Regions from separate parts of the Aliiroseovarius sp. PTFE2010 genome, predicted to be linked through region 2. Evidence: riboswitches for the same ligand, from Rfam matches in the RefSeq annotation. Region 2 holds a riboswitch; each other region holds the start of a gene.
The links. Region 2 has a riboswitch for cobalamin ahead of ACP2AV_RS04445 (TonB-dependent receptor plug domain-containing protein). Riboswitches for the same ligand answer to the same signal wherever they lie in the genome.

Region 1 (3,273 bases), on a different contig from region 2:
TCCGGTTCCTGCGTGAGCGGATCAATATCATCGAAATTGGCAATCCGGCTGAGGCGCAGACACGCGATGTGAAACCCGTTGGCCCGAACTGGCGCGCCGATGTCGAGCGCGTCTTCGGCCGGCAGTTTCCAGGCGTCGCTAAACCACGGGACCACACCAAACCCCCGCCAGCCGGTATGCTGTTCAATCATGGCATAGCCATCGTCGAACAGGCTTGGATCGCCGCGAAACTTGTTGACCAGAAACCCCTGGACGCGGCCCGCATCTTGGGGCGCCATCACCGCTTGTGTTCCGACGATTTGGGCAATGACGCCGCCACGGTCGATATCGCCGCACAGTACGACCGGCACCTCTGCCGCCTCGGCAAAACCCATGTTGGCGATGTCGCCCTTGCGCAGATTCACCTCGGCAGGGCTGCCTGCGCCTTCGACGATCACCAGATCATGGGCGGCGCGCAACCGGTGGAAGCTGTCCAGAACCGCATTCAAAAGCTGCGGTTTCAGCCGGGCATAATCGCGCGCGCGCGCCGTTGTCAGCCGCTTGCCCTGAACAATGACCTGGGCACCAGTGTCTGTTTCGGGCTTGAGAAGTACCGGGTTCATGTCCGTATGCGGGGCCAGCCCGCAGGCCCGCGCCTGCAGCGCCTGCGCCCGCCCGATTTCATGGCCCTCTTGCGCCACAGCGGCGTTGTTGGACATGTTCTGCGGCTTGAACGGCGCAACAGAAATACCGCGCCGCCGCGCCGCCCGGCACAGCCCAGCGACAAGCATGGACTTGCCCACATTGGACCCGGTGCCCTGGACCATCAACGCGCGCGCCATGACTCAGAACTCCACGCCCGCCTGTGCCTTTATCCCGTCGCGGAACGGATGTTTGATCAACGACATCTCGGTCACCAGATCTGCGGCTTCGATCAACTCGGGCTTGGCGTTGCGCCCTGTCAGGCAGACATGTGTCATGTCAGGTTTTTCATGCAGCAGGAAATCCACGACCTCGTCGATATCGAGATAATCATAGCGCAAAGCGATATTGATCTCGTCCAGCAGTACAAACCGGATTTGCGGATCCAGGATCTGTTCCTTGGCGATCTTCCAGCCGTTTTGTGCCGCTGCGATGTCGCGCTCGCGATCCTGCGTTTCCCAGGTAAAGCCTTCGCCGGATACGAAAAAACGGCATTCGTCCGCAAATCGTTCCCGCAGAAAGGTCTTTTCACCTGTGTCCCAGTTCGCCTTGATGAACTGAACGACAGCGGCGGGCATCCCGTGGGCGATGCAGCGCATGATCATGCCAAACCCAGCGGATGATTTCCCTTTGCCCGTTCCGGTATGGACGATGATCAGTCCTTTTTCCTCGGTCTTGGTTTCCATCATCTTGTCGCGCGCGGCCTTGATTTTGCGCATCTTCTCGGTGTGGCGGGCGTTTTCGTCTTTGCTCATTTTGACATCCTCTTTCTTGACAAGCCCCGGGGATTCGGACCATCTGGCGCGGTGTTGGTGCCTGTGTAAACAGGTGAATAGGGAATGTGCAGCCGCGATATTTGCGGTCAAGCACAGCCGCCCCCGCGACCGTGACCGGAGACGGCAGCTCAGAACCACTGGCAAAGGCCGGGAAGGATGAGCCGCCACTGGGCAATCGCCCGAGATCCGGAAGCCGGGAGACCTGCCAGCACGAACCGCTTGAAACCGGACGGGGTGTTTCGGTGACGGGATGCTGCCCGGTGTTCGGGTCTGTTCCGCCATCTTACCCGCGTCCCATGACCATGGGACCGAGGATATGGAAGCCAAGGCGAAAAGCCAGCCACAGACCGAATTGCTCGTTTGTGTCAAATGCCGGCGCGGGCAAGAAATCCCGTCAGATGCGCGTCGGCCGGGGCAGGCACTTTATGACGGGCTCACCGGGCTCGATCGCATCGAAGACCTGCGCATCACCCCTGTCGAATGCCTGCAGAACTGCGATCACGGTTGCACGGTTGCGCTGCGCGGCGGCGATGCGAAATGGACATATGTCTTTGCAAACGTCGATGAAATGTCGCATCCCGAAATGATACTTATGGGGGCGACCCAGTATCACGACAGCGCCGATGGTGTCATTCCCTGGCGCGAGCGCCCCGAACATTTCAAACGCAACTGCGTTGCGCGCATTCCCCCAGTCACCCAATCCCAGGAGTCCTGACATGACCAATCTTGCGAAACTGCCGGTCACGGTGATCACGGGCTTTCTCGGGTCGGGCAAGACCACGTTGATCTCGCATCTGATGCAAAACCCCGGTGGCAAACGGCTGGCCGTGGTGGTCAATGAATTCGGCGACGTGGGCGTTGACGGAGAGATCCTCAAGGGCTGCGCCATCCCCGATTGCCCGGCGGAAAACATCATGGAACTGGCCAATGGCTGCATCTGCTGCACCGTCGCGGACGAATTCATCCCTACGATCGAGGCGCTGATGGCGCTTGATCCGCGCCCGGACCACATCCTGATCGAAACATCTGGCCTTGCCCTGCCCAAGCCCCTGCTGAAGGCGTTCGATTGGCCCGATATCCGTTCGAAAATCACCGTGGACGGCGTGATCGCGCTGGCCGATGCCGAAGCGGTGGCGGCGGGCCGCTTTGCGCCCAACGTGGCGGCGGTGGATGCGCAGCGCGCCGCCGATGACAGCCTGGACCATGAAACGCCGCTCTCGGAAGTGTTCGAAGACCAGATATCCTGCGCCGATATCATTCTATTGACCAAACCCGATCTGGCCGGCCCCGACGGCGTGGCCAAGGCCAAAGAGATCATTGCCGCCGAGGCGCCCCGCCCGTTGCCCGTCGTGGAAGTGGCCGAAGGCGTGGTCGACCCCCGCGTGATCCTGGGGCTGGAAGCCGCAGCCGAGGATGACATGGACGCCCGCCCGTCACATCACGATGATCACGATGACCATGAACACGACGATTTCGAATCCATTGTCGTGGACATTCCCGAACTGACCGATCCGGCAGACCTGGTGCGGGCCATCGAGACCTTGGCCAAGGCGAACAACATTCTGCGCGTCAAGGGCTATGCAAGCGTGTCCGGCAAGCCGATGCGTCTTCTGGTGCAAGCCGTGGGCGCGCGGGTGCGCCATCAATATGATCGCCCATGGAAGGTAGAAGAGCCGCGCACCGGGCGGCTGGTGGTCATTGGCGAACATGACGACATCGACCGCGATGCCATCCTTGCGGTACTCAATCCCGCCGCGCAGGCCGCCGAGTAAGCGGAAACACCTGCCATGCATGTCGTGTTCCGCGAAAGCCACGG
Region 2 (3,273 bases):
ATCGCGGCTACGGGCGCGCTGGTCAGCGCGCCCGCGAGGCATAGCGCCCGTATCGCCTCAGAAATTCGCACTGATGCCAACATAGGCCGCACGGCCCCGTGATGCGAAACCCCAGACGTCTACTGCATCGTCATCGAACAGGTTCGTGATGCGCCCATTCAGGGTCAACGTGTCTGTCAGGTCATATTGTGCGGCAACATCGACGGTCGTGTATGCGGGCAATTCCACCGTGGCGTAAGCTCCGAAGTACTGCGTATCGAAGTTGCCCGACACATGCCGGATGTCCGCTGAAACCGTTCCGCGCCCGCCAAATGTGTCCAGCGTCGCGCCAAGCGCCAGCTCGTGACGCGGCCTGCGGATTTCAACACTGTTGTCGGGGTTCTTGGCGTCAATGTAGGTGTAGGCAAGCCGCAAGGCGAGCGCATCTGTCGCTTGCATGGTTCCCGACACTTCGATGCCTTGACGGTCACTATCACCGGCTTGGTTTTCGTACGAGAACGTCCCCGGCCCGGTGCTGACCGATGTGATTTCATCTGTCAGGGTTTCGTTGAAATAAGTGACGTCGATCAGGCCTCGACCATTCAAGACAGCGAACTCTGCCCCGATATCGAAGCTCTTGTTGCGCTCGGGGCTCAGGTTCGGGTTGCCTGTATACCCAAAGGCGGCGGCGTAAAGCTCGAAATAGGACGGGTTCACAACGCCCGTACCTGCTGATGCGTGCAACCGCACCCCTGTATCAGGCAACTGATAGGACAACCCGACATTCCAGGTCGTTGCATTCTCGAACACATCATTGTCGTCGAACCGCGCGCCTGCCTGCACATCAAGTCCGTTTGCAAAGCTGCCGCGATATTCCAGAGCAATAGAGGTGGTTTCGCGCCCGTACAGCGGGTTGGAACTGCTGCTGTCCTTCTCGTTTTCCAGCAGCAGGTTCAGCAGATGGTCAGCGTCCGCCACCGCGCGCCCGTCCAAGCCATAGCTCAAACGATACTTCCACGCCTCTGTGTCCGTCGTGGTCGGCGCACCGCCGTTGTAGGTCGATGTGTATTCCGTATTCTCGTAAGAGAGACGATGCGTCAGCCGACCGCCCATCATCTGGTATTCAGCATAGATGGCTGCGGTCTTTTCATCGCGGGTGGAACCGGTGGTCGGGTCATCGACCACATAGCTGTCGGCATCCGTCGCGCCGAACGGGGATGGGTCGGTATCGTATTCTTCTTCCGCCCGGCGCAGGGTAAATCCGAGCTTGAGGTCGTCAGTGACCAGGTAGTCACCCGACAGGATACCGGTGGTGCGTTGCAGCCCGTCCTTTTCACCGCCGTCACCCGACTGATCATAGCCGTGATCCTCGGTGTGCGAGAGCGAGAACGACAGCCCCCCCCGTTCATTGCGGCGCGAAATGAGGGTGCTCGCAGTCGTCGCTGCCCCGACTTCCAGCGAGGCCGAATAGGACTCACCGATCCCGCCCTTGCTGGTGATGATGTTGATCACCCCCGCCGATGCGTTCGATCCATAATAGACCGACTGCGGCCCGCGCAGCACTTCGATCCGCTCGATGTTCGCTGTCTCCAGCCCGCTGAGGATGTATTCGCCATCGCCCCCGGCGGCCTCGATCCCGTCGATCAGGATCAGGGTGTGATTGGCTTCACCGCCGCGGACACGCACCTGCGTAAATGAGTTGCTTGACCCATTGACTGAAACGCCAGGAAGGGCGCGCAGGGCGTCCTGCACCGTCGCGATGCCGCGTTCCTCGATTTGCTGTGACGTGACAACGCTGGCCGCGCGCCCGAAAGCGTCAGCGTCAATCGGTGACAGGCCGCCGCTAACGATAATCTCGTCCAGCGCAAAAGTTTCCTGTGCCGAAAGCGGGTTTGCAAGAAGCGGCGTGACGGCCACGGAAGCCAAAAAATAGGTGCGGAGCATAATTAACCCTCGGATACGACCCATCAGGGACGTTGAATTTGAAATGTCATTTGAGGGAAGAGCCCCCCGCAGACGGTGAAAACACCACAAGCGGAAGATCCGCAGCCCTGACGCCCCTCGCGCCCGGACAGGGTGAACACCTCGGCAGGTCTCCTGACTCGCGGGTCAATGCTTGGCCGGCCCTTCCCATCACGCAAAGTGTGACAGTGGATATACCGACCTCGCTCTCCGCCTACAGTTGCGGGGGCAGTCGTGGATTTGGTCAATTGACCGAACCACGTTCCCTTTTAACCGGACGGCGAACCGCCCGGACCGAAGCAAAAAGATAGTATAAGCAGGCGACGACCTTGAAAAGGGCGAATTTTGCTTATCAGATACTGTCGCTCGCAGTTGATCGCATCGATCAAAAAGGGGGGGGTACCTGCCCGTCTACTGGCCCGTCTACTGGCATCACTTGGAAGCAGGCATTGGATCTTGTGCCGACACCCGCGGGAGCTGGGCCGCCACACAACCACCCATGCCACAATCGGCGATAAGCGCTTTGCAGGTCGCAAGTCTTGCGCCTCGTACTGACCGCTTTGGTGTTTGTGAAACCCCGCGATTGGGCCTACGGTCGGTCCCCCGCTCATCTATCAGGGCGCAAACCAAATGGCGGCTTGGGGTGCCACGAACCACGTGTTGGTCAGAGCAGGTGTTCAGGTCCAGCGTGCTTTCGCAAACGCCAAGGCATCCTACGGCGCAGCGTTCGACCCCCGGCGCAACGGAAGAAAACCGATCTGTTCAACAAGGTTTCGCAGGCGTTTTCGACCAATTGACAAGCAGCCCGCTGCAAGGCGCAACGGGCTGCGAGGCCGTAGCCCGGACCGACAAGACAGCATAGCGCTCTGCCACTTGTCGGCCCTGCATATTGGCAAACCTGCCGGCTACAAGAAGCTGGGCAACCAGAGGGCCAGTTCCGGAAAGAGGAACAGCAGGAACAGAACCAGCACTTCCAGGCAGATGAACGGAATCGCCGCGCGATAGATCCGCAGCATCGATATCGACTCTGGCGCCACACCGCGCATAACGAACAGCAAAAGGCCGAAGGGCGGCGTCAACAGGCTGACCTCCATCACCACCAGGAACAGAACGCCAAGCCAGAGCATGTTCACGTCCTGCGCCATCGCGATCGGCAGAAAGAATGGCAGGGTGACCAGCAGCATGCTGACCTGATCCATGAACGCGCCCAGAAAGATCAACACACAGAGCATCATCAACACCGCACCAAAGGCCGTCAGGTTCAGCCCGTCCACGAAACCCAGCATCCCTTCGATCGCCCCGGACAGGGACAAGAGTTGCGAGAAGGTCGTA
Region 3 (3,273 bases), on a different contig from region 2:
CGAAACGCGCCCTGTGCATGGGGAATGCGGCGGCTACATGGCCCTGGGTGAGGCGCTGATCGACAAATCGGGTGCGCGCCACCGGATGGCCGGACTGCTGGGTCTTGTCACCAGTTACGAAAAACGGAAATTCCACCTGGGCTATCGGCGCGCGGTGCTGCGCTCGAACATGCCGGGGTTTGCCCCGGGCACTGCCCTGCGCGGGCATGAATTTCATTATTCGAGCATCCTTGAACAACCCGACCCGCCGATGGCAGAGGTGCGCGACGCCGATGGCAATCTGGTGCCCGAGACAGGCTCGCATCGGGGGCATGTTTCGGGGACGTTCTTTCATCTCATTACGCAAGAGGAAGACGCATGACCGGCTTCGTCAGCTTCGTGGGGTCCGGGCCAGGCGATCCCGAGCTTTTGACAATCAAGGCCGTGGACCGGCTGCAGCGGGCGGATGCGGTGCTGTTCGATGACTTGTCCTCGGGCCCGATTCTGGACAAGGTGCGCAGTGGCGCCGATCTGGTGGGGGTCGGCAAGCGCGCCGGGCGACAATCGCCCAAGCAAAACCACGTCAGCCGCTTGCTTGTGGATTATGCAAAGCTTGACCAGCGCGTGGTGCGGTTGAAATCCGGCGACAGCGGCATTTTCGGGCGACTCGAGGAAGAGATCCTTGCCCTGAAAGAGGCCGGCATCCCCTACGAGATCATTCCGGGCATCCCGTCGGCCTGTGCCGCGGCAGCCGCAGCAGGCATTCCGTTGACCCGGCGGCTGACGGCGCGCCGGGTGCAGTTTGTCACCGGCCATGACGTGACTGGCGATCTGCCAGAAGACATGAACCTTGCCGCGCTGGCCGATCCGTCCGCGTCGACGGTGGTGTTCATGGGCAAGCGCACCTTCCCGAAACTTGCGGCCATTTTGATCGACGCAGGGCTGCCCGCCAGCACCCCTGCGCTGTTGGCCGAAGCGGTCGGCAAGCAAGCCCAACATATCGAACGTCACACGGTCCAATCGCTGGCTGACCAGTTAGCACGGGAAATAGGCGATAACCCCGCGCTCATCCTCTATGGGCCGTTATCGGAGCCATAGATGTCGCTTCCATACTTGTTCACAAAGCGATCACCTGTAATACTAAACCATACGGCGACACGTCACGTGTCATAATAGGGAACCGGGTGAAAATCCCGGACTGCCCCCGCAACTGTGAGCGGCGAGCTTGAAGGAAAACCACTGGCCGACAAGGCTGGGAAGGCCGGAAGCGCAACGACCCGCGAGTCAGGAGACCTGCCGTAACAACCACTAATTGCCGTGCAAACGGTACATCCTGCTGCCGGAGGGGCAGCCACAGAAACGAGGGATACCCCATGCATATCGAACCCGGCGTCGTTGATGGCGCAAAGATGGCTTTCGCTTACGCGACCGCAACCGGCGCAGTCGCCTATTCAGCGAAACTGGCAATGGATGATCTGCGCGCCCATCCGGCCGGATCATTCGCCGCACGCACCCTCATGGCCACGGTCGGCACGTTCGTGTTCTTTCAGATCCTGCCGCATTTTCCGGTCGGCGTGTCCGAAGTTCACTTCATCCTGGGCACAACCCTGTTCCTGGTGTTGGGCGCTGCGCCGGCGGCGTTCGGGCTTGCGCTGGGGCTTTTGGTTCAGGGGATGTTCTTCGCCCCGTCCGATCTGCCCATGTATTTCGTCAACGTGACGACATTGTTGGTCCCACTGCTTGGCATTACGGCACTGGCACGGCGGATCATCCCGGCCCGCACGGCCTATGTTGATCTGGACTATGCCAGCGTGCTGAAACTGTCCGCGATGTACCAGGGCGGTGTGGTTGCCTGGGTCGCCTTCTGGGCCTTTTACGGTCAAGGCGTTACCGCTGAAACCTTCCAGTCTGTCTGGACATTCGGCGCAGCCTACATGCTGGTGGTTCTGGTCGAACCGGTTGCCGATCTTGCCGTCCTGGCCGGTGCCAAAGCCCTGCGCGGGCTGGAACAGTCGGGCGCGGTTCACAAGCGCCTGTACAACGCGGCCTGAACCCACGATTTTCATTGCCCGGGTCGATACTGCGACCCGGGCTTTTTTATGCCCGGATGCCTGAATGATGAACACGGCCCGCAAAATCTGGCTGATCGGCGTTGGTACCGGAAACCCTGCGCATGTGACGATTGAAGGCATGCGCGCGCTGCGCGATGCGGCGCTCATCCTGGTGCCGCACAAGGGGCAGGGCAAAGACGACCTGGCCGAAATCCGCTACCGCATCATCGCGGCCTCGGGGTCACAGGCCAAAATCGTTCATTTCGAATACCCAAAGCGTGATCCAGGCCTGCCCTATCAGGAACGGGTCGCAAGCTGGCACGATGAAATCGCCCGCCGCTGGCAAGCCGCGATCGCAGCGGCCCAAACCGATGGCCCGATTGCGCTGCTTGTCTGGGGGGACCCGTCGCTTTATGACAGCACGCTGCGGATCGCTGCGCGGCTACAGCCCAAGCCTGCGGTGCAGGTCGTGCCCGGCATTACCGCGATTCAGGCCCTGACGGCCGCCCATGCCATCCCGCTAAACGTGGTGAACGGGTCGGTGCATATCACAACCGGGCGCCGTCTTCGCGCAGACGGCATCCCCCAAGGGGAAGATACGGTGGTGGTAATGCTGGACGGGCAATGTTCGTTCCAGTCGCTTGACCCCGAAGGGGTGCACATCTGGTGGGGGGCCTATCTTGGCTCTGACAAGCAGCGATTGATCGAAGGACCGCTGGGCGAGGTTGGCAACGATATCGTCCAGACCCGCGCCGCGGCGCGCGAAAAACACGGCTGGATCATGGACATCTATCTGCTGCGCATAGGCTGAGCCCAGATTTCCCCCATGCCAGACCGGCGCGCTGGGTCCGCCACCCGACCGTCAATGAATTGGCGCAGATTTTCGCACATGCGTTGAAAAGCGCCTGCGCGGGTCTGGCGGCCACGCTGCCCGTTTTCGAACCACGCCCCCAGACCTCTGGGTAGTCCAGTTTTTGGATCCCATTGCAGGCGCAAGCGCGGTGGCGGTGTTCACTCCCACCGTAGTCGCGCGGCCGCTTTGTTTACCACAAAATACAGGGCTATCGTCATGACGGCCAGTGTGATCAGGCTGGCAAACATCAGATCGGTCTTGGCGCGGCCGTTCGCAAGCAGCATCAGATAGCCCAGCCCCTTCGATGCGCCCACCCATTCACCGATCACTGCCCCGACCGGGGCGTAAACAGCGGCCAGTTTCAATCCTGTTCCCAGCGATGGAAGTGCA

Region 1: another riboswitch for cobalamin. It lies ahead of ACP2AV_RS03810 (DUF1636 family protein); the one in region 2 lies ahead of ACP2AV_RS04445 (TonB-dependent receptor plug domain-containing protein).
Region 3: another riboswitch for cobalamin. It lies ahead of ACP2AV_RS13540 (energy-coupling factor ABC transporter permease); the one in region 2 lies ahead of ACP2AV_RS04445 (TonB-dependent receptor plug domain-containing protein).

Annotation. Positions count from the first base shown of each region.
Region 1 covers NZ_JBNFVY010000001.1:777,751-781,023, forward strand. Annotated here, with positions in the region: gene ACP2AV_RS03800 (cobyric acid synthase) at 1-821, opposite strand, end outside; gene cobO (cob(I)yrinic acid a,c-diamide adenosyltransferase) at 825-1,436, opposite strand; cobalamin riboswitch at 1,475-1,681, shown strand; gene ACP2AV_RS03810 (DUF1636 family protein) at 1,774-2,172, shown strand; gene cobW (cobalamin biosynthesis protein CobW) at 2,174-3,229, shown strand; gene cobN (cobaltochelatase subunit CobN) at 3,245-3,273, shown strand, end outside.
Region 2 covers NZ_JBNFVY010000002.1:118,029-121,301, forward strand. Annotated here, with positions in the region: gene ACP2AV_RS04440 (ABC transporter substrate-binding protein) at 1-83, opposite strand, end outside; gene ACP2AV_RS04445 (TonB-dependent receptor plug domain-containing protein) at 58-1,923, opposite strand; cobalamin riboswitch at 2,050-2,255, opposite strand; gene ACP2AV_RS04450 (TRAP transporter large permease) at 2,847-3,273, opposite strand, start outside.
Region 3 covers NZ_JBNFVY010000012.1:6,019-9,291, forward strand. Annotated here, with positions in the region: gene ACP2AV_RS13530 (cobyrinate a,c-diamide synthase) at 1-361, shown strand, start outside; gene cobA (uroporphyrinogen-III C-methyltransferase) at 358-1,077, shown strand; cobalamin riboswitch at 1,113-1,294, shown strand; gene ACP2AV_RS13540 (energy-coupling factor ABC transporter permease) at 1,353-2,030, shown strand; gene cobF (precorrin-6A synthase (deacetylating)) at 2,095-2,841, shown strand; gene ACP2AV_RS13550 (ABC transporter permease) at 3,042-3,273, opposite strand, start outside.